One region of the Clostridium sp. LBM24168 genome, then DNA from elsewhere that is predicted to be linked to it. Evidence: riboswitches for the same ligand, from Rfam matches in the RefSeq annotation. Region 1 holds a riboswitch; each other region holds the start of a gene.
The links. Region 1 has a riboswitch for S-adenosylmethionine ahead of cysC (adenylyl-sulfate kinase). Riboswitches for the same ligand answer to the same signal wherever they lie in the genome.
Positions count from the first base shown of each region.

Region 1 (10,445 bases):
TTATATTGTCGTGAGTTATATGAATTTTCCCTTAAATACAGAAGATCATAAACAGATTTTTTATTCGCCATACCTTTGACTTTGATTTTTTCTTTATCTATCATGTCCTCTAGAGTACTAGTATAGCTTTTTGTTAACGATTGCATTTCAATTTTACTATTATCGTATAACTTAGATGATGTCTGACAGTATACCAGTGTAGACGCAATTACCATTGTTACTAAAACAAGAGCCCCTATAAGTATAGGTATTTTCTTTTTTATGCTCATTTTCACTACCCCCAATTAATAATTATGTTAAATTCTTATTAAATATATCGTACAAATTTTTAAAGAATCAAGCTATAGGTATAAAATATTGACTTTAATAGCTACTGTAATTATAATTAATCACAGTAGCTATTATACTGGAGGTGTTATGTAAATATGGTAAAAAAAGTTCATATTTTTTTTGATTTTGTATGTCCTTTTTGTTTTCTTGGAATACACAAATTGGGCAGTGCAGTAAAAAACACTGATACAGAAATAATATGGCATCCCTATGAATTAAGCCCGGGTTCAGAAGATACACTTGATCCAGTTAAAGACAATGAGAAACTAAAATCTATAAAAAAAGTTATTCTTCCATCTGCAAAGGAACTTGGAATTTTTATTAAATTCCCTAATATTTCCCCATACCCTCATACAACTATGGCTTTTTATGGTATGCAATATGCAAAGGAAATGAACGTGGAGTCACAATATATTAAAAAAGTTTTCTCTGCATTTTTTCAAGAAAATAAAAATATAGGCAAGCCGGATATATTAAAAAACATTGCAGGAAATATAGGTTTAGACAAATATAAATTTAGGGAAGCTTTAAAATGTAAAAAGTATAGAGATCTTCATGAAAAGGCTTTAAGATATTCTTATGAAGACATCTCTATAAATGTAATACCAACTTATGTTATAGGAGAAAAAACTCTTGAAGGTGAAGTTAAAACAAATGACCTTAGAAATGCAATTAACTACTAGCTAATGTCAAAAAGATGATGTGGCAATATGATAGATTCCACATCATCTTATATTATCTTATATATGGTAGAATAAGTTTTATTAAATTTTCTATCAACTTCAATTCCTTTTTGGAGCATTTTTTTAATAAAAAATACAAATTATTTTCACAATTATCTTCATCCTTTAAATTAACGTATTTTTCTTTACTCTCCTTAACAAAATTTCTGTTATTTATTGTTGAACTTCTTCCATATATTAAATAATCAGTTGTAATATGAAGAGAATTAGATATTTTTACTAAAGTAGAAAGACTCATCTGTCTCTCTCCCCTTTCAAGTTGTCCTACATACAATGCAGAAAGATCTACAATTTCGGCAAATTTTTCTCTTGTAAGTTTCAGTGCCTCTCTTTCCTTACGCATTCTCCATCCTATTGCTTTTCTATCAATATCTAGTAATTTGTTTGTCAATTGTATTCACTCCTGTCCTAACCTCTTAAGATAACTTTATACATAACAACCAATTACATAAATAAGCTATTTGCAGATAATTAATGATTGCAAAAAGCCTATATATTGTGTAAAATTGTAATTATTAATATATCAGTGCTAGGACTATAACAGTATATACTGATAAAACTAGATATACCTATAATATTGGAGTGTTCTTTATGAATATTGAGGAAATTAGTAAATTAAGAGATTATTTACATCTATTGATTTCTAAAAATGCTGATTATAGTGATATACTAAAATCAAGCAAAGAACTGGATGAAGTTATACTTGAATTTTATCAGGAAAACTTAAAAGGAAAATCCATAGAAAACAATAATCCAAAATAAGCAGTTATATGTGCATATAACTGCTTATTAACTAAAACCTATTTAACTTTAAAAGCTGTATTTGTCAATATCCAAGCATATTCACTATGTTTTTAATTTTTATATCGGAATTGAAATCAGCTTTGTCTATATAAAGCGTTATAACCGGATAATCAGATCTTTCGTATTCAAATACAGAATCGCCGTCTTCATTAAATACAGAAGGGTTTCTCTTTTTACATATATCATTATTTGCATCTACAAATATTTCAACATAATTTTTTTCTCCAATTATGTTTTTGGCATATTGCCTGTCTGACTTAAATCTGCTTACAGATGTTACTATAGTTATCATTCCACTGTCCACAAATAAATTTGCTACTTCTGCAATTCTTCTCGTCTGTTCATGTGCATCCCCAGGCTCAAATGTTAAATCCGAACTGAGCCCAAACCTCAGATGCGATGAATCAAGATAATATACCTTTTTACCAAGATCCATGATTCTTTTCTCAAGTTTCACAGCTATCTCATTTTTTCCACATCCCGGTAGGCCAGTAAGCCATATAACCTTACCTTCTTGTCCCATACTTTTCTCTCTGTCACTTCGTGATACAAGTCTTTTCCTTATAGATATATTCTTGCTTCTAATATCTTTTATCTCTCTTTTAAGTGAATCTTCAACAGCCGAAATAATTCCACCACCGCTTATATCGTAACCATCTACTATTACAAACCTTCCAGTAGATTGTAGCTCGCTGAACTTGTCAAAGCAAATTGGTTCTTTTGTCTTTATTGTGACTTCAGCAACATCATTTTTCTTTATAAAATTACGTTCATCACTGCTATTCAATGTAGCAGCATCGATTATTTTATTTATGGATATTATATTGAATTCTTCCTCTTGAGTTTCAATTTTCAATTTATAGGTTTTATCTTTTACCAAATTATTCTCACCAAGCCAGAATACATTGGCATTAAAGACATTTCCAACAGTAACAGGATGCTCTCTATGGCATATAAATTCACCTCTTTTATTATAAAATTCATCTTCAACAGTAATTCCTACAGACATTCCAGCAGTTACAACATCCTTTCTATCTCTATCCTGCCATGCCTCAATTGATTTTACTTTTGTAGTTTTTCCAGAAGGATAAATCACAATTTCATCTCCAGTTTTAAGTGTACCGGATTCAATTCTGCCAGCTATAATCCTCCTGCTGTCAAATTTATATACATCCTGAATAGGGAATCTAAGTTCTTTCTCTTCTATCCCTCTATCTTTTTCTATACTATCCATACTCTCCAGAATATTTTCTCCATTATACCAAGGCATTTTATCAGATCTATTTGCTATATTGTCTCCATTAGAAGCTGAAATTGGTATATATCTTTCTGGATATATATTTATATTATTCAAAAATTCATTGAATTCCCTTTCTACTTCATTAAATCTCTCCTCCGAATAATCCACCAAATCCATTTTATTTATGGCTACAAATACTTTTTTAATACCTAGAAGGGATAATATATATCCATGCCTTTTTGACTGTTCTTGTACTCCCTCTTTGGCATCTATAACTAAAATAGCGGCTTCAGCACTAGCTGCACCTGATATCATATTTTTTAAAAACTCTTTATGCCCAGGAGCATCTATAATTACATAATCTCTTCTTTGTGTAAAGAACTGCAACATAGTTATATCTATAGTTATACCTTGTTTCTGTTCCTCTTCAAAAGCATCAAGCAAATAGGCATATTCAAACTTTTTTCCGTTTTCTTCGGATATCTTCTTTACTTTTTCAATTTCACCATCTGGTAATGAACCTGTATCGTAAAGCAATCTTCCTATTAATGTCGATTTCCCATGATCTACATGTCCAACGACTACTATATTTAAATTTTCTCTATCTTTTGCCATCCGATCTAAATCCTTTCTATATTTAAATTGTTAATTGTGAACTTTATATTGTTTACATATATCCGTCTTTTCTAAGTTTCTCAAGTGCATGCGCATCAGCCTTATCTTGAGCCCTTCCAGACCTTTCGGTTTCATTAGTATTTTTTAGTTCTTCTATTATATCGTCCAATGTAGTGGCATTTGACTCAATTGGATTAGTACATGGAGCACAACCTAAACTTCTATATCTCTTCCCATTTTTCGCAAAATACAGGCTAACTACAGGAATATTTTCTCTTCTTATATATTCCCATATATCAAGTTCTGTCCAGTTTATAATTGGATGTACTCTTATATGATTTCCCTTTTTAAAATCAGTCTTAAATTGATCCCACAGTTCAGGCGGCTGATCTGTGTAATCCCATTTGGATTCTGAATTTCTTTCACTAAATACTCTTTCTTTGGAACGAGAGCCCTCTTCATCTCTTCTTATTCCAACTATAAGCCCTTCAAACCTATATTCATCCACTACCTGCTGTAGGCCTTCAGTTTTCAATGCCTTACAACATACAAGTCTTCCCTTTTCAGGTCCCATCCCATCTTTCAATGCCTGTGTATTCGTATGGACTATGAGATTTAAATTGTATTTTTTAGCCACCCTGTCTCTGAATTTTATCATTTCAGGAATCTTAAATGTAGTATCCACATGTATAAGTGGGAAGGGACAATTCCCGAAAAACGCTTTTTGAGCAAGCCACAGCATGACTGTAGAATCTTTTCCTATTGACCATAACATTCCAAGTTTTCCGAGTTTTTTATATGCTTCTCTAAAAATATATATACTTTCAGATTCCAATCTGTCTAAATGATCCATTTATAATATTCCTCCTAGATATTAGTATTTATTTGATTCTTTTCTATTTGTAACTATAATAGTCTCATGATTATCTCTGTTTATTATATGCCATTCCAGCTCATTGCCATTTTGACTTGTATATAAACAAGAACCATTTCCCCCTATATCTGCACCAAGATAATATTTAATCGCTCCCATTTGGCATTCCTTAATACATGCAGTACATCCCCAGCAATTTTTTTCGTATTTTATATATGCTTTTTCATCGACATCACTGTATATCAAGCTCCCAGGGCATATATATATACACTTGAAACATCCTATACATCTATCTTTGTCAATTTTTATGCTCATATATATTCTCCTTTTTCACTATATTCCTAAACATGATACTTACTTTTCCATCTTTATATACCGAATTAACATATTTAATCCAATTTTCATCATCTCTTTCAGGAAAATCTGAGTTTTCTTCATAACACCTCCATCGTGTTTCATGCCTTGCTTTTAAATGCCCTATAAGCACTTTGCACACATAAAGCCTATCAATAAGTTCATATATAAACAGGAGTTCATGGCAATTATCTGCTTTCAGATCCCTGCTGATTTCAAACAGTTCATCTATTCTCTTTTGAGCTATATCAAGCTTTTGAGAATTATAACTATAATTTTGCGATATACCTCCTGCATATTCATCCATTGTCTTCTGCATAGCTTCTTCTATTTGGTCAACACTATATAAACCTCTTTTGTTATTGAAAAATTTATTTATTTCATCCAGTTTAGCTTTTATATATATGTCATCAAGATAATCCATATTTATATTTTTAATGTACTCTAGTGCAGAATCTGCTGATATTTCTCCCTCTGCAAAACATCCAGTGGCATATTTTTTTGGACTCCCTCCGCTTACATCTCCTGCACAATATAGTCCTTTCAAGGTAGATGCTCTCTTTGTATCAACCCAGTATCCACTAGCTGCATGCCCACCTACCACATAAGGCTCGGTTCCTTCAATTTCAACATTCTCTTCAGATGGCATTCTTTTACTGTCTATCCATTTAAGTGCCTGTGAAGGTGACATATTTAAATAAGCCTTAATTAAATTACTTTCTTCCATTTTGGTAATATCATTGGTCTTCAAAAAACATGGACCATTTCCATTTTTATTTTCCATTACCGTAGCATATAATCTGTTTATGGTCGTTGGCTTCCCGTAGCTCTTAACATACTCAATTCCCCTGCCATTTATCTGAACCGCTCCTACTCCTTGTGCTATAGTTCCAGTAGGTGCTATAGTATCTTTACATCTTAAAGCGATAAATCTCATTTCAAAGCTAGTCATTTCAGCACCGGCCCTTATACCCATGGCATAACCTGACCCGGTGTTAAAAGGAGAATACCACATTTTATGTCTAGAAAAATTAGGGTTATTAGGTTTATATAATCCTGACGCCCCACCTGCTGCACATATGACAGCTTTGGCATAAATTGCATAAAACTTTTCTCCATATATAGAAAATGCATAGGCTCCTATAACTCTTCCATTTTTCTTTATATAATCTATAACATTTGTTCCATTCAATACATTTATATTACTGTATTTTTTAACTACAGTTGCAAGTATTGGTTTAATATTCTCCCCATTTATTTTTATACTTCTTTTTCCTCTTTTTATATATTTTCCACTGGAATCCTTCAAAATAGGGAGCCCCATTTTTTCAATCTCCAAAGTTACATCATTAAGTTTCCTTGCTATTGTATATACTAAATCCTCTCTTATGACGCCACTGAACTCGCTCTTCACATAATCTACAAAACTCTCTGGTGTCTCACCATCATTTATATATGCATTGAGTGCATTAATACCTGCTGCAAGACATCCACTCCTTTTTATATTTGCCTTCTCCGCAATTAGAACATTTACCGCAGGATGCGTTCTTGCCGCCCTAATTGCTGCAAAACATCCTGCAGTACCACCACCTATTATCAAAACATCGGCAGTCAACTTTTCAGGTACCAGTTTCATTCAATCACTCCTATCCTTTATAAAACAAATAATCCAGTATTTTATCAACACATTGTTCTATACTACTTTTATAAGTTGATAAAATAATTTCGGGGTTATCTGGTATTTCATAGGGAGAATCTATCCCAGTAAAATCTTTTATCTCTCCATCTCTTGCTTTTTTATATATTCCTTTAGGATCCCTTCCCTCACAAACTTCAAGTGGACAATCCACATATACTTCTATAAAATCCTTGCCAAGCATACTTCTGACTTTATCCCTGTCACACTTGAATGGTGATACAAATGTTGCAATTGTGATAATTCCGACATCTGCAAATAGCTTACAAACCTCCGATATTCTCCTTATATTTTCAGATCTATCTTTTTTAGTGAACCCAAGATTAGAGCTTAATCCATACCTTATATTGTCGCCATCCAGGATATAGGTAAGCTTACCCATATTATATAATTTAACTTCCAATTGAGAAGCTATAGTTGATTTTCCCGAACCAGAAAGTCCTGTAAACCATATTACAGTTCCTTTCTGATTCAGAAGTTTTTCCCTAAGCTCTCTATTTACAAAAGTTTTATGCCAGACTATATTAGTTGATTTTTTGTCCAATAAAATCCCCCCACTATCCACGATAATTTATCAATATAAAGCTGCACAGTATTAAATTCCAAAGTAAAAATTATGACCATTTTTCTTTTGTAAGAAAAATGGTCATTCAATACCTTGCCACTTTTCTTATCTCTCAGAAAATTATTCCGTAGGAATTAACACCGCTGCATTCACATGAGAATGCCGGTTGTCGGGTTTCATTGGGCCAGTCCCTCCACCTCTCTTGATAAGAATACATTTAATTTTAGTGAAAAAACACTTCTGCCTCTTTACAGAGGCAGAAGTTACTTCCACGGTTCCACTCTGTTTATTATATAATTACATTATGCAAATATACAATAACTTATATCCTTAACGTTTTAACGTACATCCCCGCCTAAACCTACTAATTTCAATTCAAGAACTCATAAGTGCATTTCCATTACTTCCTCTTAGGATCTCTCTCAGCTGTGAGATCCATCTCTTTAAGACTTCATAATATACTTATCTTAATCATAGCTTTTTATCTTCCTATTACATTGAATTTATTATACTTTCTTAATTATATTTTGTCAAGAAATAACTACATGTTCTTCATCTTAAATACTCCTCCATGGATCTATATTCCACTTTTTCACCGTTATTTTCTATTTTTATACACAAAATATATACATCCGCCGTATTCAAACATGTAAATAAAACCCTATCATGAGCAAGCGCCGCACGTCTAAGCTCAAAACCAGGCGTTCCACTTTTATATCCAATAGTAGGAGTGTTGATAACTATATCTATCTTCTTTTCTCTTAGTTTCCCTACAGCATCCTGTATAGCCAATCTTTCACATTCTATTCCACTGTCGATCAAGAATTTATAGGTTCCTGATGAAGCAAAAATGTTAAATCCAAGTGACTTATATTTTTCGATTATGGGAATCGCTTCTTCTTTATCTCTGTCATTTACTGATATATACAGGTTACCTTTTAAATATACATCTATTCCTGCTGCCCTAAATGCCTTGTATATAGCTTTATTCCTGTCAAAATCAACTCCAAGCACTTCCCCTGTGGATTTCATCTCAGGTCCAAGTGCCACATCAACCTCAGGCAATTTCTTATTTGAAAATACAGGCATTTTAACTGCTATCATTTTACTATTTCTATATTCGTCCTGTCTATATCCAAAATCCTTTATTTTCTTTCCAAGCATGACATCTACAGCTATTTTCACCATAGGTATATCAGTCACTTTGCTTAAAATAGGGACTGTTCTTGATGCTCTCGGATTTACTTCTATAACATACACTTTTTGTCCATCAAAGGCATATTGAACATTCAGAAGTCCTTTGACATTTAGTTCCCTTGCTATTTTAGCAGTATACTCCTCTATCTTTTCCAGCACTTCTTCTTGCAAATCAGACGCAGGATAAATGGCTATACTGTCTCCTGAATGAACTCCTGTCTTCTCTACATGCTCCATTATACCTGGAATTATGAGATCTTTTCCATCAGATATAGCATCCACTTCAATTTCTTTTCCAATTATATATTTATCCACGAGTACAGGATATTCCTTGGATAAATTTACCGCATCTTTGAGATATTTTGAAAGTTCTTCATCATTATAAACAACTTTCATAGCTCTTCCTCCTATTACATAGGATGGTCTTACGATAACTGGATACCCTATCTCTTTTACCAATATATCAGCTTCTTCCAAACTTGTCACAGATCCTCCTATTGGAGAACTTATACCTAATTTTTTAAGGAGAACTCTAAATTTTTCCCTGTCCTCCGCTAAATCTATAGATTCAAAAGAAGTTCCCAGTAGATTTACTCCCCTATCATTTAATTTCTTAGCTAAATTCAATGCAGTTTGTCCTCCAAACTGTACCACAACTCCATCTATTTCTTCTTCATTTATTACATTCATAACATCATCTATATAAAGCGGATCAAAATACAGTTTATCAGAAGTGTCAAAGTCTGTACTTACTGTCTCTGGATTATTATTTATAATGATGGCTTCAAGTCCAGCCTCTTTTATCGCCCATACTCCATTGACACAACAATAGTCAAATTCTATTCCCTGTCCAATCCTTATAGGTCCAGATCCTATTACCAATACTTTTTTATTATTTGAAACAACATTATCACTTTCAAGATCGTAACAGGAATAATAATATGAGGTTTTTGCTTCAAATTCTCCACTGCAAGTATCTACCATTTTATAAACTGACCTTATACCGTTTATTTCCCTTAGTTTTTTCAAATCATCTAATCTCATGCCAATCAATTTGCAAATATACTCATCTGTAAATCCCATGACTTCTGCCTTATGTATTACATCCACATTGGGAACATTTTTTATCAATTCATCTTCCATATCCACTATATTCTTTATCCCACGTATGAACCACTTATCTATCTTAGTTATATCATGAAGTTCTTCAATGCTCATCCTTTTTCTAAGAGCCTCTGCCACGGCAAAAAGCCTTTCATCATCCTGCATTTCTATTTTTCTAACTATTTCATCTCTACTAATTTCTGTCAATTTGTCCAGCTTTAGTCCTATTATTTTTCCTTCAAGACTTATTACAGCTTTTAAAAGTGCACTCTCAAAATTCCTATCTATTGACATGACTTCCCCTGTAGCTTTCATCTGTGTTTTTAGTCCCCTATCTGCACTTTTAAATTTATCAAAGGGCCATTTAGGTATTTTAACCACACAATAATCAAGTGCTGGTTCAAACAATGCACTGGAATTCCCTGTTACATAGTTTTTAAGTTCATCTAAAGTATAGCCAAGTGCAATTTTAGCAGCAATTTTAGCTATAGGATACCCTGCAGCTTTAGATGCAAGCGCACTAGATCTGCTTACTCTTGGATTTACTTCTATTACTTTATAATTACTGCTTTCAGGATCTAGTGCAAATTGGATATTACAGCCGCCTTCTATTTTCAATGTTCTTATTATCTTTACAGCAGATCTTCTAAGCATCTGATACTCTTTGTCAGTCAAAGTCTGGGAAGGTGCGACAACTATACTGTCTCCTGTGTGTATTCCAACAGGATCTATATTTTCCATATTACATACTACCATGCAGTTGTCTTTTTTATCCCTCATAATTTCATATTCAAGCTCTTTCCATCCCGACAAGCTCTGCTCAAGTAAAATTTGATTTATAGGACTCTCCTCAAGTCCATTTTCGCATATTTCGATGTACTCTGCATAATTAACTGCAATACCACCGCCTGTACCACCTAGGG
Region 1 is NZ_CP196861.1:837,415-847,859, reverse strand. It holds gene ACSVC9_RS04105 (methyl-accepting chemotaxis protein) at 1-269, opposite strand, end outside; gene ACSVC9_RS04100 (DsbA family oxidoreductase) at 426-1,013, shown strand; gene ACSVC9_RS04095 (helix-turn-helix domain-containing protein) at 1,066-1,464, opposite strand; gene ACSVC9_RS04090 (Spo0E family sporulation regulatory protein-aspartic acid phosphatase) at 1,665-1,835, shown strand; gene ACSVC9_RS04085 (GTP-binding protein) at 1,900-3,732, opposite strand; gene cysD (sulfate adenylyltransferase subunit CysD) at 3,785-4,585, opposite strand; gene ACSVC9_RS04075 (4Fe-4S dicluster domain-containing protein) at 4,607-4,921, opposite strand; gene ACSVC9_RS04070 (adenylyl-sulfate reductase subunit alpha) at 4,905-6,596, opposite strand; gene cysC (adenylyl-sulfate kinase) at 6,607-7,200, opposite strand; SAM riboswitch class I at 7,324-7,433, opposite strand; gene carB (carbamoyl-phosphate synthase (glutamine-hydrolyzing) large subunit) at 7,774-10,445, opposite strand, start outside.

Region 2 (10,445 bases), 1.3 Mb from region 1:
AATGGATACATTACCCCACAACGGTGCAGTAATCACCCTTTTGGCTATTACAGGTCTAACACACAAGCAATCATATAAGGATATATTCGTCCTGACCATGTTTAAAACAGCAACCTGTTTCTTTCTTGTATTTTTACAGAGTATATTCCACTTTATATAATTCCCTATATAATAACGAGCAAAATATAGTTAATACGGGAATATCCTGAATTCAGAATAATTACAATCTTTTCGGAAGGATATTCCTGCATAATTTCTTTTATAAATTTGAGAAACACTTTTGAATCCTTTTATTTCTATGTGAAATTATTATAGAAAAGAAATCACTTCTAAAAATATAAAAAGTCAAGTTTCTTCGACATTAACTATATAATATTGAAGAAACTTAACTTTCACATTCTCTATTAGTTATATCCTATCAAATTTTAGCAAGTGCCTGATCCAAATCATATATAATATCGTCAATACTCTCTACACCTATTGAAAGTCTTATAAGATCTGGAGTTATTCCAGCAGCTCTTTGTTGTTCCTCATTTAACTCAGCATGTGTAGTACTAGAAGGATGTATTACAAGAGATTTTGCATCTGCTACATTTGCAAGCAATGAAAATAATTTAACACTATTTATAAATTTCTTTCCTGCTTCAAGTCCTCCCTTTATTCCAAATGTAAATATGGAACCTGCACCTTTTGGAAGATATTTCTTTGCCAAATCGTGATATGGACTACTTTCAAGTTCAGGATAGTTTACCCATGAAACTTTTGGATGCTTACTTAAAAATTCAACTACCTTTCTTGTATTTTCTACATGCCTTTCCACCCTAAGTGAAAGTGATTCCAATCCTAAGAGAAAATAAAATGCACTCTGCGGGCTTAATGTTGCTCCCGTATTTCTAAGAAGCTGAACCCTAGCTTTTAAAGCAAAGGCAATTGGTCCCTGATCTGCATAAACAAGTCCATTATAACTTTCATCTGGTGTAGTAAAATCAGGAAATTTTCCACTTGCTGCCCAGTCAAATTTTCCCCCATCTACTATAACTCCACCAATAGTTGTCCCATGTCCACCAATGAATTTTGTTGCTGAATGCACAACTACATCTGCACCATATTCTATTGGTCTTACAAGATATGGAGTACCAAAAGTATTATCTATTATAAGTGGTATCTTATTCTCATGAGCTATATTTGCTACAGCTTCTATATCCAATACATTAATCTTTGGATTTCCTAATGTCTCAGCATAAACTGCCTTTGTCCTATCTGTAATAGCCCTTCTAATATTTTCAGGATCATCAGGATCAACAAATGTTACATCGATTCCTAATTTCTTTAATGTTACTGAAAATAATTCATATGTGCCACCATAAAGTGTACTAGCAGAAACTATATTATCTCCTGAATTTGCCACATTTAATATTGAATACAGTATTGCCGCCAACCCTGATGAGGTTGCAAGTCCTGCACTTCCTCCTTCAAGTGCTGCTATTCTCTGTTCAAATACATCTTCTGTTGGATTCATTATTCTAGCATAAACATTGCCTGGTTTTTTCAACTGAAAAAAATCTGCTGCCTCATCTGCATTTTTAAAAACAAAAGATGTAGTCTGATAAATTGGAACTGCCCTTGCTCCTGTTGTTGGATCTGGAACCTGTCCTGCATGTACCTGTAATGTTTCAAACCCTAATTTTCTCTCTTCACTCATTCTTATCTCTCCTCACATTTATATAGTAAAATTATTCTTTTTTATTCTTTTTTGATTCATTATTATAATTATTGTGACTATTATGATTATTCACAACAGCAGCATTTACACATTAACTTCACTACAATCACTTCCAATCCAAATTTAATATTATATTATGCCTTTCTATTAATTAGCTAAATAAAAAACTTCCTACAAGAAACTGTGGGAAGTTATAATCCTTGACGTTTCTCATCTCTCAGGTATTACCTGCTGGAATTAGCACCGTTGAACAAAAATTCATTCAGGTTGCCGGGCATCATAGGGCCAGTCCCTCTGCCTCTCTTGATAAGAAGTTAAATATTCAATTAATTTATATATACTATATAATCTTTTTATTGGTTTGTCAATAGCAAAATTAAAAATTTCTATCCCTAAATATATTGAAAGCTTAAATTATTCTATTTTTATAATTACTTCAGCCTTGATAAAAATACTGCCTATGGCTCTTTCATCAAGAACAAGCATCTCGCTTTCCTTAGTTTTACAGATAAATTTTTTAATAGATAATACATAAATAGTTACTTTGAAAATACTATAATGCCACCAATATTTATTTTAGGTGAAGTAGAGCCTTTTAATGCAATCTGTCCTGGTAAATCCACGTCGTTTCCTGAAAATTCAAGCGTACAATGTCCCATTTATTTCAGAGTATGCATAGCTTCATCTCCTATGCAAGTTATAGTATAAACTTCGTTCCCAAATATAAGTTTATCACCTACAACTATATCTTCTTTAAAATTCTCGATAGTATGAAATATGGAAATTTCAGCCGGTCCTGCCGGAGCATTATTATTAAATATAACAAGACTATTACATGCCTCCAGCAGTTCAAATGCAGAATCACCTATTCCAATAACTTTAGATTTATATTTCATAATAAATATTCCTCCCCAGCATAAAAATTTATATAGCAATAAAAACCTTTTCACAACTTATAAAAGCTTTGTTCTTCAACATAATCATAACACGTACCTTATATGTCCTCATAAATAATATTAGGATAAATATCAATTTGAGTAATATGTGCTGAAATTAAACTCTTTGTATAAATCAATTCCATTTTATTATGTTTTGTACAAAATATTTATAAAATCTTATACGTAGTCAAAGATATTCATGTATAAAATATAATCTTTCCTTGAATAATCATCAATAAATTAAACTTATTTTTTATAAATTAATAAAAAATAGCCATAATATATTGACAATTATTAAACTCTACAATATAATCAAATGAAACAATATAAAACATAACATTCTGGAAAATATTTTGGAAATTAAGGAGGTATTTAAAATGACAAGAAAAATTGCATTTTATGGAAAGGGCGGTATAGGTAAATCAACTACCCAGCAGAACACCGCAGCAGCAATGGCACATTTCTACAATAAAAAAATATTCATACATGGATGTGATCCAAAAGCCGATTCAACACGTATGATTCTAGGTGGAATGAGCCAGAAAACATTAATGGACATGCTTCGTGACGAAGGTGAAGAAAAAATTACAGCCGAAACAATTGTAAAGACAGGATACGGTGATATCAAATGCGTAGAATCAGGCGGTCCTGAACCAGGCGTAGGCTGTGCAGGTCGTGGTGTAATAACAGCAATTGATCTTATGGAAAAAAATGGTGCATATACTGAAGATCTGGATTTCGTATTTTTCGATGTACTTGGTGACGTTGTATGCGGTGGATTTGCAATGCCGCTTCGTGATGGTAAGGCACAGGAAGTGTATATTGTTGCTTCTGGTGAAATGATGGCAATATATGCTGCAAACAACATCTGTAAAGGCCTTGTTAAATATGCAAACAGGAGCGGTGTACGTCTCGGCGGAATCATATGCAACAGCCGTAATGTAGACAGGGAAAGAGAATTCTTGGAAGAATTTACCTCGGCAATCAATACACAGCTTATTCATTTCATGCCGCGTGATAATATCGTACAAAAAGCAGAATTCAATAAAAAAACAGTTATCGAATTTGATGACAAATGCAATCAGTCAAAAGAGTATGGAGAACTTGCACGCAAAATTATAGAAAATAAAATGTTCACCATTCCTACGCCTCTTGAAATGCCACAGCTTGAAGCCATGGTCGTGAAATACGGTATCGGCGATTAAGAAAATATATCAAAATAAGGGGAGGAATTAATTATGCCATATCATTTGTTTAAATGCAGTGAATGTATTCCAGACAGGAAACAGCATGTAGTTGAAAAAGGAAAAGATGAAAAATTGACAGATGCACTTCCACTCGGATATTTGAACACAATTCCAGGCACTCTTTCAGAAAGAGGCTGCGTATATTGCGGTGCAAAACATGTTATAGGCACTCCGATGAAGGATGTAATTCACATGAGTCACGGACCTATAGGCTGCACTTACGATACCTGGCAGACCAAACGTTATATAAGTGACAATGACAATTTCCAGATCAAATATACTTTTGCTACAGATGTAAAAGAAAAAAATATAGTATTTGGAGCTACAAAATTGCTGAAGGAAAATATTATTGAAGCTTTCAAGGCATTTCCAAAAATAAAGAGAATGACTATTTACCAAACCTGCGGTACCGCTCTTATAGGAGACGATATAGAGGCTGTTGCAAAAGAGGTAATGAATGAAATGCCGGACGTGGATATATTCGTGTGCAATGCTCCCGGTTTCGCCGGTCCAAGCCAGTCTGGAGGCCATCACAAAATAAATATAGCATGGGTTAACAACAAAGTAGGTACTCATGAACCTAAAATAACCAGTGACTATACAATAAACTATGTAGGTGAATACAATATCCAGGGTGATCAGGAGGTTATGCAGGACTATTTCAAGAGAATGGGAATACAGGTGCTTTCAACCTTTACAGGTAATGGTTCCTATGACGACTTAAGGGGCATGCATCTAGCAAAACTGAATGTACTTGAATGTGCACGTTCTGCCGAATATATCTGCAACGAATTGAGAAAGCAGTATGGAATTCCGCGTATGGATATAGACGGATTTGGATTTGGACCATTGTCTGCATCACTAAAGAAAATCGGACTGTTTTTTGGAATTGAAGACAGAGCCCAAGCCATAATAGATGAAGAAACTGCCAGATGGAAACCTGAACTTGACTGGTACAAGGAACGTCTAAAAGGCAAAAAGGTGTGCCTGTGGCCGGGTGGATCAAAGCTATGGCACTGGGCACATGTAATACATGAAGAAATGGGAGTTGAAGTTGTTTCCGTATATACAAAATTCGGTCATCAGGGTGATATGGAAAAGGGTATATCAAGATGCGACTGTCAGGGAGCGCTTGCCATAGATGACCCTAATGAGCTTGAATCTCTTGAAGCTATGAAAACACTTAAACCTGATGTAATCTTTACAGGCAAAAGGCCGGGTGAATATGCAAAGAAAATTGGTGTTCCGTATATAAACGCACATGCATACCATAATGGTCCATATAAGGGATTTGAAGGATGGGTCAGATTTGCGCGTGATATATACGATGCAATTTATTCACCGGTTCATCAGCTTGCATTTGTAGATATAACAAGAGATGAAATACCTGAAGAGAGAAGGTTTATAACTGCAAAGATGAAATCCGATGAAAATCTGAGCCAGGAAATAACAGCTTCATCAACGCTTAGAGAGTATACCGGAGAATATGATAGTGTTTCTTCACTGCGAAATAAAACAGATGATGATTATCCTTATTTAAAGGAACAAAAAGAAAAGCGCAAAGAAGTCAGCAGGGCATTATAGTGGAGGTGTATGTCTGTGGAAAATGATATGAAAGACAAGGTAGATCAGCTTACAAATTATATAATGAAGAATTGTCTCTGGCAGTTTAACTCACGTGCCTGGGACAGAGAAAATCAAAATGAAGGCATACTTACAAGAACCATGCAGCTCTTATGCGGTGAACCAGTTGAAAAAGAAACACCGGCTGGAAGGTATTACTGGTCTGAAGCTGTATATCTGGCAGAAGTTTATAAAAGCAGATATGAATGGATAAATGATATGAGCAAAGAAGAAATCAAGGTACTTATGAAGAAGCTGAGGGACAATATAGATTATCTGACTATTACAGGGTCATTGAATGAAGAACTTAAAGATCCGCTATATTAAGAGAGGAGGCATAAAACATGTCTTGTGAAGTAAAAGAAAAGGAACGCCAGGGTATTATAAATCCCATATTTACATGTCAGCCCGCTGGAGCGCAATATGTCAGTATAGGAATAAAGGATTGTATCGGACTGGTTCACGGCGGTCAGGGATGCTGTATGTTTGTAAGACTTATATTTTCCCAGCATTTCAAGGAGAGTTTCGAACTTGCTTCCTCATCACTGCACGAGGATGCCGCAATATTTGGTGGCCTTGGCCGTGTTGAGCAGGGTGTTGACGTTCTTCTGATGAGGTATCCAAATTTAAAGGTAATACCAATAATAACAACCTGTTCCACAGAAGTTATAGGTGATGATATAGATGGCGTTATAACAAAATTGAATAAAGGCCTCCTGAAGGAAAAATATGCAGGAAGGGAAGTTCATCTTGTTCCAATCCATACTCCAAGTTTCAAAGGAAGCATGATAAGCGGATATGATGTAGCCGTAGAAGCCTTTTTAAAGGCTTTTGCAAAAAAAGATAAACCAAACGAAAAAATAAATTTAATTACCGGATGGGCAAATCCCGGAGATGTAAAGGAACTGAAGCACATTCTGAAAGAAATGGATATAGATGCCACAGTTCTGTTTGAAATCGAAAAATTTGATGCACCACTCCTTCCCGAAGATCATGCAGAACCTCGTGGAGAAACTACAATTGAAGATTTAAAAGATACTGCAAATGCAATTGGTACAATTGCACTCAACAAATATGAAGGCGGAAAAGCAGCTGAATACCTTGAAAATGAATTTGATGTGCCGGCCGTTATAGGACCAACGCCCATTGGAATCCGCAACACAGATATATTTTTGAAGAGATTGAACAAAATGACCGGAAAACCAATCCCAAAATCGCTGGCTTATGAGCGCGGCGTTGCCATTGATGCGCTGACAGATCTTACTCACATGTTCTTTGCAGGCAAAAGGGTAGCCATCTTTGGAAATCCTGACCTTGTAATCGGACTTGCAGAATTCTGCATGGATCTCGAGATGAAACCTGTTCTTCTTCTTCTCGGAGATGACAACCAGGGTTACACCAAAGATCCTCGCATAAAGGAACTTCAGGAAAACACCGACTTCGATATGGAAATAATTTTAAATGCAGATTTGTTTGAACTTGAAGACAGAATAAAGAAAGGACTCAAGCTCGATTTAATAATGGGTCATTCAAAGGGCAGATTTGTAGCAATGGACAATAAAATTCCCATGTTAAGGGTGGGATTCCCTGTATTTGACAGGGCCGGCTATTACAGACATCCTAAAGTTGGCTATAACGGTGCAATATGGCTTGCTGAAGAGATGGCAAATATAATGTTCACTGATATGGAATACAAACACAAAAAAGATTGGCTACTTGCCATGTGGTAATATTTTTACCACAGTTCCATTCTGCCAGAATCAATGACATATTGATTCTGGCAAAATTATTTGGAAAGGAGTATATTTATGTTAGACAATATTTTATTAAAAAACATAGATTTAAATTCATTTGAAAGAAATTACAAGGATGCAAAGGCTTTCCACCATAGAGCCAAACAGTTTTCAGAGGAAGACCAGAGTCCAAGTATAATATTCAATGTGGCCTCCATTGCCCTTGAACAATATTTGATTTCAATATGCCACTTATATGGTGCACCTCCCTGGAACCATACCTATGATTTTCTCATGGATGTTGTAGAAATAGTCGTTGATTTTCCAAAAGAATTAAATAACGAGATAAGATCAATTGGGAAACAGTCTCATGAATATCTTTGTTCCCTGGAACCTTATACTGGAAATTTTCCTGAATCATCTGATGCGAGTAAAATTCTTGCAATATGTGACAAAATAAGCAGAACATTTGATCAATCCAGGATTTCATCAATTAGAGCAATAAAAAAAATAAGCGGAGGGATACTATGAGAATTCATTATTTACAGCATGTTCCTTTTGAAGGGCCTGCAAATATTGTAAACTGGGCATATAAAAGAGGTCATGAACTTACAGGTACACATCTGTATAATTATGAAACCGTCCCCCCTATGGATCAATTTGATTTCCTTGTGATTATGGGCGGACCTATGAATATTTATGAAGAAGACAACTATCCCTGGCTGAAATATGAAAAAAAATTTATCAAAGAAGCTATTGATTCTAATAAAATCGTATTGGGCATCTGCCTCGGTGCACAACTTATTACTGATGTTATTGGGGGTAAAGTAACCAGAAATCCGGAAGGAGAAATTGGATGGCTGCCTGTGAATTTCAACACAAAAGGAATTAATTCATCTCTTTTTGAAAATTTTCCTGAAACGCTGAAGGTTTTTCAGTGGCACAATGATACCTTCAATATACTTGGAGCTGGTGCAAAATGCATTGCATACAGCAAAGCCTGCAAAAATCAGGCTTTTATATATAAAGACAGGGTTATAGGTTTTCAATTCCATATGGAAAGTACAGAAGGCAGTATTTTTTCACTTATGGAGCATTGCAGGGATGAAATGACAGAAGGTCTCTATATACAGACTCCCCGAGAAATACGTGCAAAAATGAATAATTTGAAGGCAGCAAATCAAATCATGAATGATTTTTTAGATAAGCTTGAATATATTATTCTGAAAGGGGACAATTACACATGGGAAAGATAAGATATACTCAAAGGATTTGTCATGATAAGGAAAAAATCAACAGATTTTTAGATGAACAAAGAGTTGGAATACTTGGTATGAGTGAGAAAAACATACCCTATGCTGTACCTGTCAATTATATATACTGGAATAAAAAAATTTATATACACGGTATGGGAAGCGGTAAAAAAAATAATATACTTGGAGAAAATTCCAAAGTCTGCTTTACAGTTTTTGAGGACTTAGGAACTGTGAAGGATCCGATACCATGCAAATGTGACACTTCATACTTTAGTGTTGTTATTTTCGGAAAAGCCATTATTGTAAAAGACCTTGATGAAAAGGCGGAAGCTCTTACAAAATTTCTGGATAAATTTGTTCCAGGATTTTTTAATAGTCCCCTTCCCACAAAATTCGTGAATAAATATCGTTCATCACTGGACAATATGACTGTTACCGTATACTGCATTCGTCCTGAGAATCTCACCGCCAAGGAAAACCCTGCAGATAATATCCAGGCTATACGCTGATCAGCCCCATATTCCTTTCCTGTTTAGTATTTTTAAAGCATACTATTATGTGATATAATTGTTATGTAAATATCAATCTATTTAGGATAATTTTTTATATGATAATTATAAACACTTAGGAAGGAATTTTATATGTATATAGATACAGCCCTTACTCCTCAAGAAGTAGCAGATATATTAAAAATATCAAAAAGTACAGTATATGAATTAATCAAAAGAAAAGAAATAAATTCTTACAGGGTAGGGAAAAAAGTACGTGTTGATCTAAAAGACGTAGAAGCTTATAAGAATAAGACCAAAAACATAAAATCCACAGTTGTTGATTCCCCCTCTACTAAATCAGATTCTAGTTTATATAATACTACATCTCAAAGAGAGGAACTTCTTGAAAATCATAATCTTATTATATGTGGACAGGATGTAATTTTAGATATCCTGTGTAGATACCTTGCATGCTACAAGGACGGAATACGTGCACTTAGATCTTATGAGGGAAGCTATAACGGAATATATGCACTTTACTGTGGAAAAGCTCAAGTGGCTACTGCCCATATGTGGGACAGCAAGACTAAAGAATACAATGTTCCTTATGTTGAAAAAATGCTTCCTGGAATTCCAGCGGTAATAATAAGACTTGTTGGAAGAATGGAAGGATTTTATGTCGCAAAAGGAAATCCGAAAGAAATAAAAGACTGGAATGATCTTAAAAGGTCAGATATTACTATAATTAATAGAGAGAAAGGCAGTGGTACTAGAATTTTATTGGATGAACATCTGAGGCAGATGGGAATAGATGGGCAAAACATAAAAGGGTATTACAGGGAAAGCATTACACATCTAGCCGTAGCAAGTGTAGTCGCCAGAGGTGGTGCAGACCTTGGAATAGGAAACGAAAAAGCATGTTCGCAGGTTGAAAACGTGGATTTTATACCAATTCAGCAAGAAAAATATGATATGATCATAAAGAAAAAGGATATGAACGAAGCTTCAATCAAAGCCATACTCGAGATAATTCAGTCTAAGGAATTCAAAATGGAAATTTCCGGAATAGGCGGATATGACATTAGCGAGCTTGGCAAAATTATAGCAGAAACTTAAAATGAAGACTGTATTAATGAATTAACCTGTACACAAAATATTCTGCGTACAGGTTAATTACTATAATAAATTACAGGATATCAAGCGCCTGCTGAATATCTTCTATTATGTCATCAACATCTTCTATTCCCACAGATAATCTAAGCAAGTCATCATACACTCCCATCTGTATTTTTTCTTCCTCGGTATTATTTGAACATATTGTTGAAGATGGATGAATTATTATAGACTTTGTATCTCCTATATTCGTAAGATTCAACACAAGTTTTAAGCTGTTTAAGAAATTAAATGCTTTTTCTTTACTTCCCAATCTGAAAG
Region 2 is NZ_CP196861.1:2,673,612-2,684,056, forward strand. It holds partial or broken gene ACSVC9_RS13230 (GntP family permease) at 1-160, shown strand, start outside; gene ACSVC9_RS13235 (O-acetylhomoserine aminocarboxypropyltransferase/cysteine synthase family protein) at 419-1,702, opposite strand; SAM riboswitch class I at 1,931-2,036, opposite strand; partial or broken gene ACSVC9_RS13240 (PTS glucitol/sorbitol transporter subunit IIA) at 2,263-2,619, opposite strand; gene nifH (nitrogenase iron protein) at 3,039-3,866, shown strand; gene anfD (nitrogenase iron-iron protein, alpha chain) at 3,900-5,492, shown strand; gene anfG (Fe-only nitrogenase subunit delta) at 5,508-5,858, shown strand; gene anfK (Fe-only nitrogenase subunit beta) at 5,876-7,261, shown strand; gene ACSVC9_RS13265 (hypothetical protein) at 7,340-7,795, shown strand; gene ACSVC9_RS13270 (type 1 glutamine amidotransferase) at 7,792-8,520, shown strand; gene ACSVC9_RS13275 (pyridoxamine 5'-phosphate oxidase family protein) at 8,508-9,029, shown strand; gene ACSVC9_RS13280 (substrate-binding domain-containing protein) at 9,162-10,127, shown strand; gene ACSVC9_RS13285 (O-acetylhomoserine aminocarboxypropyltransferase/cysteine synthase family protein) at 10,198-10,445, opposite strand, start outside.
Region 2: linked by a shared signal. The riboswitch ahead of ACSVC9_RS13235 (O-acetylhomoserine aminocarboxypropyltransferase/cysteine synthase family protein) and the one ahead of cysC (adenylyl-sulfate kinase) in region 1 are both predicted to bind S-adenosylmethionine.

Region 3 (10,445 bases), 890 kb from region 1:
ACTTCTACAGGTTTATTATCTTCTATAACTACTTCCACCTCAATAATACCTGAACGCTTTATAGCTTCGCCTTGTTTAGCTTTAAATTTAAGCAAAGAATTATTATGATTGATCAATTTATGATAAACCAAATATGCACCCAAAGGACCGTTCGCATTACCAGTTACAGGATCTTCATTAATACCTATAGCAGGAGCAAACATTCTACCATGAACCAGAATATCAGTATCTTGAGAATCAACTGTAAAAACGTAATATCCATTACATTTGATAATATGGCTCAACTTAGAAAGGGCATCATAATTAGACTTCATTTCATTTAAGGTTGCAATATCTTTTATACCAACCATAATCTTAGAATGACCTGTTGAAACAATCTGAATCGGATAACTTTCTAATAAATTATCATCACTTATATTTATTGCTGATAAAAGTTTTTCTCTATTTATCCCTTTAATAATATCACCAAATCCAATTTTCCCTTGCGTCATAGTAATCTTGTAATCTTCATTCTCTCTCACTATATCAACAGGCAAAATTCCTACACCTGTCTTATGATAAACTCTTGAAGTGTTAAGATTATTTTCAATAGCATTTACAGTTTGCCTTGTTACATTTAAAGCGTTTGCCACATCCTCTTGCCTAAGTCCAAGCTAATCCAATATCTCGTGTATGAACAAAGTTATTTTTAAGGTTATATCTTCACTTGCAAAATCTTTGCCATAATAGATCTTGTCCATTACAGCATTTATTCTTATATCTAAAGCATCAAATATTTCTTTAAATTCACGGTTATTAATATCAACATTATTAACATAGACAATAGCTTACTTAAAAAGGAAAATTCCGAAGACATAGGGAAAATACTAGCTTTAAATAGTTTGCTCCTGAAAATTATAAAGAAATATAGCAGCCTATAAAAGGCTGCCAATCCGCACCGTTGGTGCATTGTCAAGCTAGCTGACCTGGTTTTTGACCCCACACCCGCCTGCTGGAGATTTTGCTACCCGGGGTTAGCCCTCTCACTAATAACTCTCTCGTACTTTTTCATACGGCAGGACTTACCTCTAAACCGCACCGTGCTCATCAAATATTTTATTTGATTTACGTGGATCGTTTCGCCTGCGACTGGCATCGATTTTCAACCACAGACCTAGCTTAACACAATAAATTATACCTTACTTTTTGCTCCAGTCAATATTATAATTTTATTTGCACCACTATTTTTTAATTCAAGTGCAGAATAAAAAGCTGTGGCACCAGTTGTTATAACATCATCTATAAGTAAAATATTTTTATTTTTTACTATACTCTTATCTATAATTCTAAAACTTCCTTCTATATTATTCCACCTATCATTTTTATCCAGGCCTATTTGGTCTTTAGTACTTTTAACTTTAACAAGACATTCAATAACAGGTTTATCTACATAATCTTTCAAAACTTTTGCAAGATATTCACTTTGATTATATCCTCTCTTTTTCAAATCTTTTTTGGTCATTGGAACATAAGTTATCATATTAAAATCCAGTTTATTAGATTTTATAGTTTCATACATATATTTGGCCATAACATTTCCTGACCTAAAAGAACTTTTATATTTCAACTTAATTACAAGTTCAGTTACTGGTCCTGAATAATAAGTACCACTGTAGCACTCAAATCTTACGTTACCTAATCCAATCTGCGTCTTATCTGTACAAATCATTATTTTATTTGCACAACAGTTACATATGAATTTGTCAGAGTAAAGTTCATTTCCACAAACAATACAAACATCATCAGTACAATATATAACTGACAATATGCAGTCTTTAATATTTTTTAGACTCTCAATAATCCCATGTTCCATGCTTCCTTATTAAAATTTCTGGTCATATTCTTAGCCTTTTCCATATTCTTGTTTTCACAATTAGCTAAAAATATAACCTCTCCTTTCAAATCTTTTTCATTTCTTATTACACTTCCACATAAATATATAAAATCCTTATAACTAAAATTTGAACTATCTGCAAAATAAACCATTATATCAGAATTTTCTATATGTGGAGCAACTTCTTTAATACAATTTGTAACAAGTACTACATCTTTTATGTTTAAAAATCTTGAGATGAATTTTTCATTGAATCTATTATCTACAAAACACATTATATTCTTTAAAAAATGGCTACAATACTGTTTTATATAACAGGATACTTTTTCAACTTTATCCTTATCCGGAACAAATATTATAACTTTTCTTCCAGCATTTATAGACCATCTCAAATAATCATAGACAATAAACGGTATCCCTTTATTTATATCAACTCTCGTGAGTATCGTCCTGGGTTCAACCATTGGAGTGCTATTATTCTTTACAGGCAGCACTATGTTTTCAGCATTTCTAAGTACTTCCTCTATAGAGTAAACAATAGTTTTGTTATTTTTATTAGATAATCTACTTAATATATCCAATATTTCATATTTATTATGACATGAAAAACTACTTATATCGTCATATATTATAAGATCAAAATTTTCATTCATACTTATGGACATAGTAAAATTACATATTTTTAAGTTTGAACTGCTATATTCTACATTATCTTTTATGTAAGCATAGCTTTTTATATTTGTATATTTTTTTATATCAGCTACTATACTTATTTTATTGCTGTGTTCATCAGTTATATATAATATCTTTTTATTTTCTAAAACATACCTCCTAATAATTTCAACAAATATTTCTGTAGAATTATATGGAATTGAAATAATATTTAAAAATTTTTTTCTCCCGTTACTCCAGTTAATTATCATTTGATTTATCTTTTTTTTCTCTTCCTGGAAATTCATCTTTTCCCAAAGTAACATCTTCTTCACTCTCCATTATATCCATTATTCTATTTTTTAATAATGAATATCTTTCAAAACTTCTATTATTATCTATCATAAATTTAAGTGCTTTCAAATCACCCACAAGAACAACCATCTGCTTTGCCCTCGTTATAGCCGTATATAATAAATTTCTATTCATAAAAAAATTAGATCCCATAAAAACAGGCATTACAATTACAGGAAATTCACTTCCTTGACTTTTATGTATGGTTATTGCATATGCAAGTTCAAGTTCATCCAAATATATATTATCATATACAACTTTTTTGTCATCATCAAATATTACAGTTATATTATTATTTTCATTGTCTATATCTTCTATATATCCAACATCACCATTGAATATTCCAAGTCCCTTCTCCTCTTTATCTGAAATCAGCGTCCAATTTAGAGAATAATTATTTTTTGTCTGCATAACTTTATCCCCTACTCTAAAAATTGTACCCCTAAATTCCCTTTGTCTTCTATCAATACTTTCAGGATTTAATATATTCTGCAGCTTTTTATTGAGGTTGGAAACTCCCAGAATTCCTTTTCTCATAGGAGAAACTACCTGTATATTATTTAATTTATTCCATGATTTATTAAATTTAGGTAGTCTTGTATCTACTAATTCAATTAAAGTATTTAACATTTTATTTGGATCTGTACACCTTATAAAATAGAAATCTTTATCTTTTTTATTTATAAAAGGCATTTCTCCGGAGTTTATCCTATGTGCATTAACTATTATCATACTTTCCTTTGATTGTCTAAATATTTCCTTCAACCTTATTACCTTAATACATTTGCTGTCTATAAAATCCCTAAGTACATTCCCGGGTCCTACCGAAGGAAGCTGATCCGCATCACCCACTATTATGATTCTCGTTCCAATAGATATTGCCTTCAGCAAATTGTTCATAAGCATTATATCTATCATAGAGGCTTCATCTATAATAACTACGTCACATTCAAGAGGTGTCTCTTCACTTTTCGAAAAAAACAATGTTTCCTCATCACTAGGTACACCCATTTCAAGAAGTCTGTGTATAGTTTTTGATTCTCTACCTGTAGATTCAGACATTCTCTTCGCAGCTCTTCCTGTAGGTGCCGCCATAAGAACCTTCATATTTAATTTTTCAAATATGTCGGTTATACAATTTATTATGGTAGTTTTTCCTGTACCTGGTCCCCCTGTTATTATCTCTACCCCATTTTGAAATGCTCCCCTTATTGCCTCTTTTTGGGATTTTGCAAATTTTATATTATTGTCAGATTCAAACCTTGCAATTTCCTTTTCTATATCCATATCTATTTCATCATACTTATTAAATTGCACATATAAAATTTTTTTAGTTACACTGAGCTCGCAATAATAGTAAATAGGCAAAAATACACAAACTTCATCTTTTGATTTCTCTAATTTAAGTTTTCCTTTAAGTGAACTATCATATATGTTCTCCTCTATTTCTTCTCTCGTCACATTAAGTACACTTTCCGCTTCCTGTATAACCTTTTCAAGAGGCATGTATGTATTGCCAAAATTACAAAATCTGCTCACTATGTATTTTATTCCACTTTGTATTCTAAAAGGTGAATTTGCTTCTATTCCAAGGCTTCTGGCTATTCTGTCAGCTATTTTAAATCCTATTCCAGATATTTCATCTGTAAGAACATATGGATTTTCTTTTACTATATTTATAGAATCTGCACCGAATCTTTTATGTATTTTCACACACTGATTTGCACCTATCCCATAAGTCTGTAAAAATACCATTATGCTCCTAACTTCACTTTGTTTTGAATAAGATTCACATATCAGGTTTATCTTTTTTTTTCCAATTCCATCTATTTCCCTTAACCTCTCAATATGATTATCCATTACATCCAGAGTCTTATCTCCAAATTTATCTACTATTTTCCTTGCAGTAACAGGTCCTATGCCAGATATGGCTCCAGACGATAAGTATCTTTCAATTCCAATCGTAGTATCTGGTACTATTTCTTCAGAGTATTTAATCTTAAATTGCTTTCCAAACTGCGGATGTGTTACCCATTCACCTATAAACTTCAAGTTCTGTCCTTCCATAATAAAAGGTATATTTCCTACTACCGTAGTAATACCACTCTTATTTTTCAACTTGGCAACTACATATCCATTATCCTCATTTTGAAATACTACATCATCTATAACACCCTGTATTTCCTGCATAAAATCTCCCTACTTTTAAAAAATTATATCCATAAATTAATTATAACACATTAGGCACGCATCATTTTAGATGCGTGCCTTTATTTATAAGTACTTTTTTATTTCATCCACTTTATTGAGTTTTTCCCATGGTACATCTATGTCTGTTCTTCCAAAATGTCCATATGCTGCTACCTGTCTATATATAGGTCTTCTCAAATCCAAATACCTTATTATAGCTCCAGGTCTCAAATCAAATACTCTATTTACTATATCCACTATTCTATCTTCTGAAATTTTTCCAGTACCAAAAGTATCTACTGTTATAGATACTGGTTTTGCAACTCCTATAGCATAAGCCAGCTGTATTTCCAGTTTATTAGCCAAACCTGCTGCCACAAGATTCTTTGCAACCCATCTTGCTGCATAAGCAGCTGATCTATCAACTTTAGTCGGATCTTTTCCAGAAAATGCGCCACCACCATGTCTTCCATATCCACCATAAGTATCAACTATTATTTTTCTTCCTGTAAGTCCAGAATCTCCCTGTGGACCTCCAACTACAAATCTTCCTGTAGGATTTATAAAATACCTTGTATTATCATCTAAAAATTTCGATGGTATCACCGGTTTTATGACATTCTCTATTATATCTCTGTTTATCTGCTCCTGACTTACACGTGGATCATGCTGTGATGATATGACTACAGTATCTATTCTGATCGGTTTATCATTTTCATATTCTACTGTAACCTGTGTCTTCCCATCTGGTCTTAAATAAGAAAGGGTACCATCTTTTCTAACAGCTGCTAATCTTTTTGCAAGTTTATGTGCCATACTTATTGGAAGCGGCATATATTCTGGAGTTTCATTTGTAGCAAAGCCAAACATCATTCCCTGATCTCCTGCGCCTATAGCATCTTCCTTGTCCATTTCACCAGATTTAGCTTCAAAAGCTTCATTTACTCCCATGGCTATATCTGACGACTGTTCGTCTATTGAAGATATTACCGAACAAGTATCACAGTCAAAACCGTATTTTGCCCTAGTATAGCCTATCTCTCTTACAGTATTTCTAACTATTTTAGGAATATCCACATAGCAATTAGTTGATATTTCACCCATAACCAGAATCATTCCTGTTGTAGTTATAGTCTCACAAGCTACTCTTCCATCAGGATCCTGCGCCATTATTGCATCAAGTATAGCATCTGAAATTTGATCACACATTTTATCTGGATGCCCTTCTGTAACTGACTCAGAAGTGAACAACTTTTTCATCTCTTTTACCTCCATCTATATAAAATAAAAAACCTCTTAATAAAAAGAGGTTAATAAGCTTTATCAACTCCCTTATCTTGCAGAACAACTGCAGGAATTGGCACCTTAGTATAATTACCGGTTGCCGGGTTTCAAAGGGCCCTTTCCCTCCACCTCTCTTGATAAGAGTTTCAAATTATAAAATAAAAAACACCTAATAGTGTTTTTATGGTGGAGGAAGATGGATTCGAACCATCGAAGTCAATGACAACAGATTTACAGTCTGCCCCCTTTAGCCACTCGGGAATTCCTCCATATTTTTGGTGCTGGCAGTAGGCATCGAACCCACGACCTACTGATTACAAGTCAGTTGCTCTACCAGCTGAGCTATGCCAGCTTATTCATTATTTTATACATGGTGGGCACAACAGGGCTCGAACCTGTGACCCTCTGCTTGTAAGGCAGATGCTCTCCCAGCTGAGCTATGCGCCCGAAATTGGTGGAGGAAGATGGATTCGAACCATCGAAGTCAATGACAACAGATTTACAGTCTGCCCCCTTTAGCCACTCGGGAATTCCTCCACTTTTGGTGCTGACAGTAGGCATCGAACCCACGACCTACTGATTACAAGTCAGTTGCTCTACCAGCTGAGCTATGTCAGCTTATTATGTAATTCATTTACAATCAACATTACGCATTGACGTATGTTAGTATACCGTTTAAATATCTCTTTTTCAAATTTTATTTTGTATTATATTCTAGTGTTTAAATTGTTTTTTCTTCATATTTCTTTATATTTCTCTTTAAATCACATTTTCACAATTTCTACTCAACATATTACTTATTCTAATTTTCTTCAGGCCTTCATATAAATTATATATGACGTTTCAAACAGTTGCATATGTACATCTTATGAAATGAAATAAAGCACAATTTAAAGAGGTGAATATTTTGAACAAAGTAAAAGTCAACTATAAAACTCCCCTGGCATATTACAAATTAGCACATTTTCTAAGAGATCATATCGATAAAAATACAATCATAGTTTGTATTGGCACAGATAGATATATAGGTGATTGTCTTGGCCCTTTAGTAGGTACATTACTTACATATAAACACTTTCCTCTCCCTGTTTATGGTACAATACAAGAACCAATACATGCCCTTAATATTGACAGCAAATTAAAACATATCACATTGCATCACAAGAAATGCAATATAATAGGTGTAGATGCGTGTCTTGGTGATGTAAATAATATAGGTGAAATACAAGTAAGAGATTTTCCAATTCATCCAGGAAAAGGAGTGGGGAAATCCTTACCAAATGTAGGAGAGACTTCGATAATTGGTATAGTGGATTCAAATACAAGTAAAAATATCTTCAGCAACTCAAACAATATAAGATTAAATCTAATTCTATCTATGTCAGAAGTAATAGTTAATTCACTAATTCATGCATACTATCTATATTTCAATGACAGCACTGAAAATAAATAATTTAATCAATCAGCGTTATATCATCTCCGCTGAAAGTAAGTTCCATTTTATCTAGATATTCCAATACCTTGCCAGTCCCAAGAGCAACGCAGGATACTGCATCATCTGCTACACATACAGGTACATTTGTAACTTGCTGTATTAAATTATCTAAACCATGTAGAAGTGATCCTCCCCCGGTCATAATAATTCCCTTATCTGCAATATCAGCAGCTAACTCCGGAGGAGTTTTTTCAAGTACCGCATGAGTCGTATCCCCTATAGCATTTATAGTATCCTTCAATGCCTCTCTCATTTCATCAGAGGATACTGCTATATTTTTTGGGAGGCCCGTAATCAAGTCCCTTCCTCTTATCTCCATTCCAATATCATCATCAGATTCAAAAGCTGAACCTATGTTTATCTTCAATTCTTCTGCAGTTCTTTCACCTATCATCAATTTATGCTCTTTTCTTATAAACTTAATTATAGACTCATCAAATTTATCTCCCGCAATTTTAATAGAAGATCTTACTACAATTCCCCCCAAAGAAATAACAGCTACGTCTGTAGTTCCTCCACCTATATCGATTACCATATTTCCCTCAGGCTTTGTTATATCAATACCTGCACCTATAGCTGCCGCTAAAGGCTCTTCAATCAAAAATACTTTCTTTGCACCGGCATTCTGTGCTGCATCAATTACAGCTCTTTTTTCAACTTCTGTGGCCTCACAAGGTACACAAACTACAACTCTCGGCGTAGTCCTTTTACGTCCACAAGCTTTCCCTATAAAATATTTCAACATTTTTTCCGTTACATCATAATCAGAGATAACTCCATCTTTCATAGGACGTATAGCAACAATATTACCTGGAGTCCTTCCAATCATCTGCCATGCTTCTTCACCCACAGCAAGTACCCTGTTCTGATTCTTATCTATTGCCACTACCGATGGTTCTTTCAATACTACACCCTTTCCCTTAATATAAACAAGTACTGTAGCCGTCCCTAAATCAATTCCCATGTCCGTTCCTATACTAAAAAACATTCCTTTTTCACTCCTACTCTCCCTTGCTTTTCATTAGCAGCTAAAATTATCTATTCGTATTAAGTTTACCATATTATATATAATTATAATAGGAGTGTTTTTAACCTTCAATAGCTTTATATTTCATTTTAGTGGCATTGCCACCTCTTATATGTCTTTCAGCCTTATTATAATCTAATATCATTTTAGCCTGTTTAGCAATTTGAGGATTTATTTTGGGCAGTCTTTCTGTCATATCCTTATGTATAGTACTTTTACTGACCCCAAAAACCTTTGCTGTTTTTCTTATTGTAGCTTTAGATCCTATTATATATTTAGCTACTTCTAAAACTCTTTCCTCTATATAATCCTTCAACTGTTATCAACTCCTTTATTTAGTCCGCAGCTAATAATATTTATACTTACATCTAATTCACTTTCTTTTAGCCATTTCCACATTTTAATATGAAGAAATGGCTAAACTTTAATATTTTATATATTTTCCCGGATCAACAAATTCATTTCCCTTTAAGACAGCAAAATGAAGGTGATCACCATATTTTTCATAAGCAGATCTAAGTGTGGTATTTCCTACAACACCTATCACTGTTCCTTTTGATACATTTTGACCTTTAGAAACCTTTAAATTAGCGTTTAGGTTTGAATATACTGTTTTCAAACCATTCTGATGATTTACAATGACTTCAACTCCGTCTTGAGTATTGTTACTTATCTCCTCCACTTTTCCATCCATAGCAGCAAAAACCGGTTTCCCAATTGGAACCTGTATATCATAGCCTAGATTAGGTCTATAGGTTCCAGTAGAATCCCAATATACAGGATTTTCTGAAAATCCCCTCGCTATATTTCCTTCAACAGGTTTTTGAAAAGACGTACTAATCGAATTCGATACTCCTTTTGATACTTCTTCTTTTCCAGAAGTACTATTTGTCTTACTTTCTGTACCCTCATTCTTTTTAACTTGAAGAGCATTATCATGTTTATTCTCCACTTTAGCAGTTTTATCAATTTTGGCCTGCTGTGATACAGCCGGCTTATTTTCCTGTACTTTTTGATCCTTGCTATTCTTAATTGTCAAAATAGCAGCAGTAGCCGCAATACATAAGCAGATGAATAAAATTATATAAAAGCCCTCCTTCTTTATAAAATTAAATGGTTTTTTAACAATTTTTTTATCCATATCAACACCTCCTTTTTGTAGTTTGTCCAGACAATGACAAAAAATACATATTTTATTAATTTTCCATAAAAAAAATTGGTAGTTCAATTAACTACCAATTTTACATACTTTTACTCCATCATAATAATGATATAATATATCTTTATAATTTTTCCCCTTTTTGGCCATGGCATCTGCACCCCACTGACTCATTCCAACATCATGACCATATCCGAGACATTTAATACTGACTATGCCATCCTTGAAACTTATACTAAAATTAGATGAATTAAGTCCCATAAGCGCCCTGAATTTTATTCCTGATACAGTAACCCCTCCAAGCTTGATCTCTTTTACAGTTCCACCCTCATTTCTGCTCTTTATACTGACTGCAGTTTCCAAATTGGGAACTGAAAGCTGAGCAGTTTTATAATTGGAATTCACTATTTTT
Region 3 is NZ_CP196861.1:3,126,380-3,136,824, reverse strand. It holds partial or broken gene ACSVC9_RS15645 (PhzF family phenazine biosynthesis isomerase) at 1-593, opposite strand, end outside; gene ACSVC9_RS15640 (ComF family protein) at 1,172-1,852, opposite strand; gene ACSVC9_RS15635 (hypothetical protein) at 1,825-2,850, opposite strand; gene recD2 (SF1B family DNA helicase RecD2) at 2,786-5,068, opposite strand; gene metK (methionine adenosyltransferase) at 5,153-6,328, opposite strand; SAM riboswitch class I at 6,398-6,496, opposite strand; tRNA gene ACSVC9_RS15620 (tRNA-Tyr) at 6,537-6,621, opposite strand; tRNA gene ACSVC9_RS15615 (tRNA-Thr) at 6,629-6,704, opposite strand; tRNA gene ACSVC9_RS15610 (tRNA-Val) at 6,724-6,799, opposite strand; tRNA gene ACSVC9_RS15605 (tRNA-Tyr) at 6,805-6,889, opposite strand; tRNA gene ACSVC9_RS15600 (tRNA-Thr) at 6,895-6,970, opposite strand; gene yyaC (spore protease YyaC) at 7,260-7,805, shown strand; gene mreB (rod shape-determining protein MreB) at 7,807-8,835, opposite strand; gene spoIIID (sporulation transcriptional regulator SpoIIID) at 8,936-9,190, opposite strand; gene ACSVC9_RS15580 (peptidoglycan DD-metalloendopeptidase family protein) at 9,299-10,015, opposite strand; gene spoIID (stage II sporulation protein D) at 10,103-10,445, opposite strand, start outside.
Region 3: linked by a shared signal. The riboswitch ahead of metK (methionine adenosyltransferase) and the one ahead of cysC (adenylyl-sulfate kinase) in region 1 are both predicted to bind S-adenosylmethionine.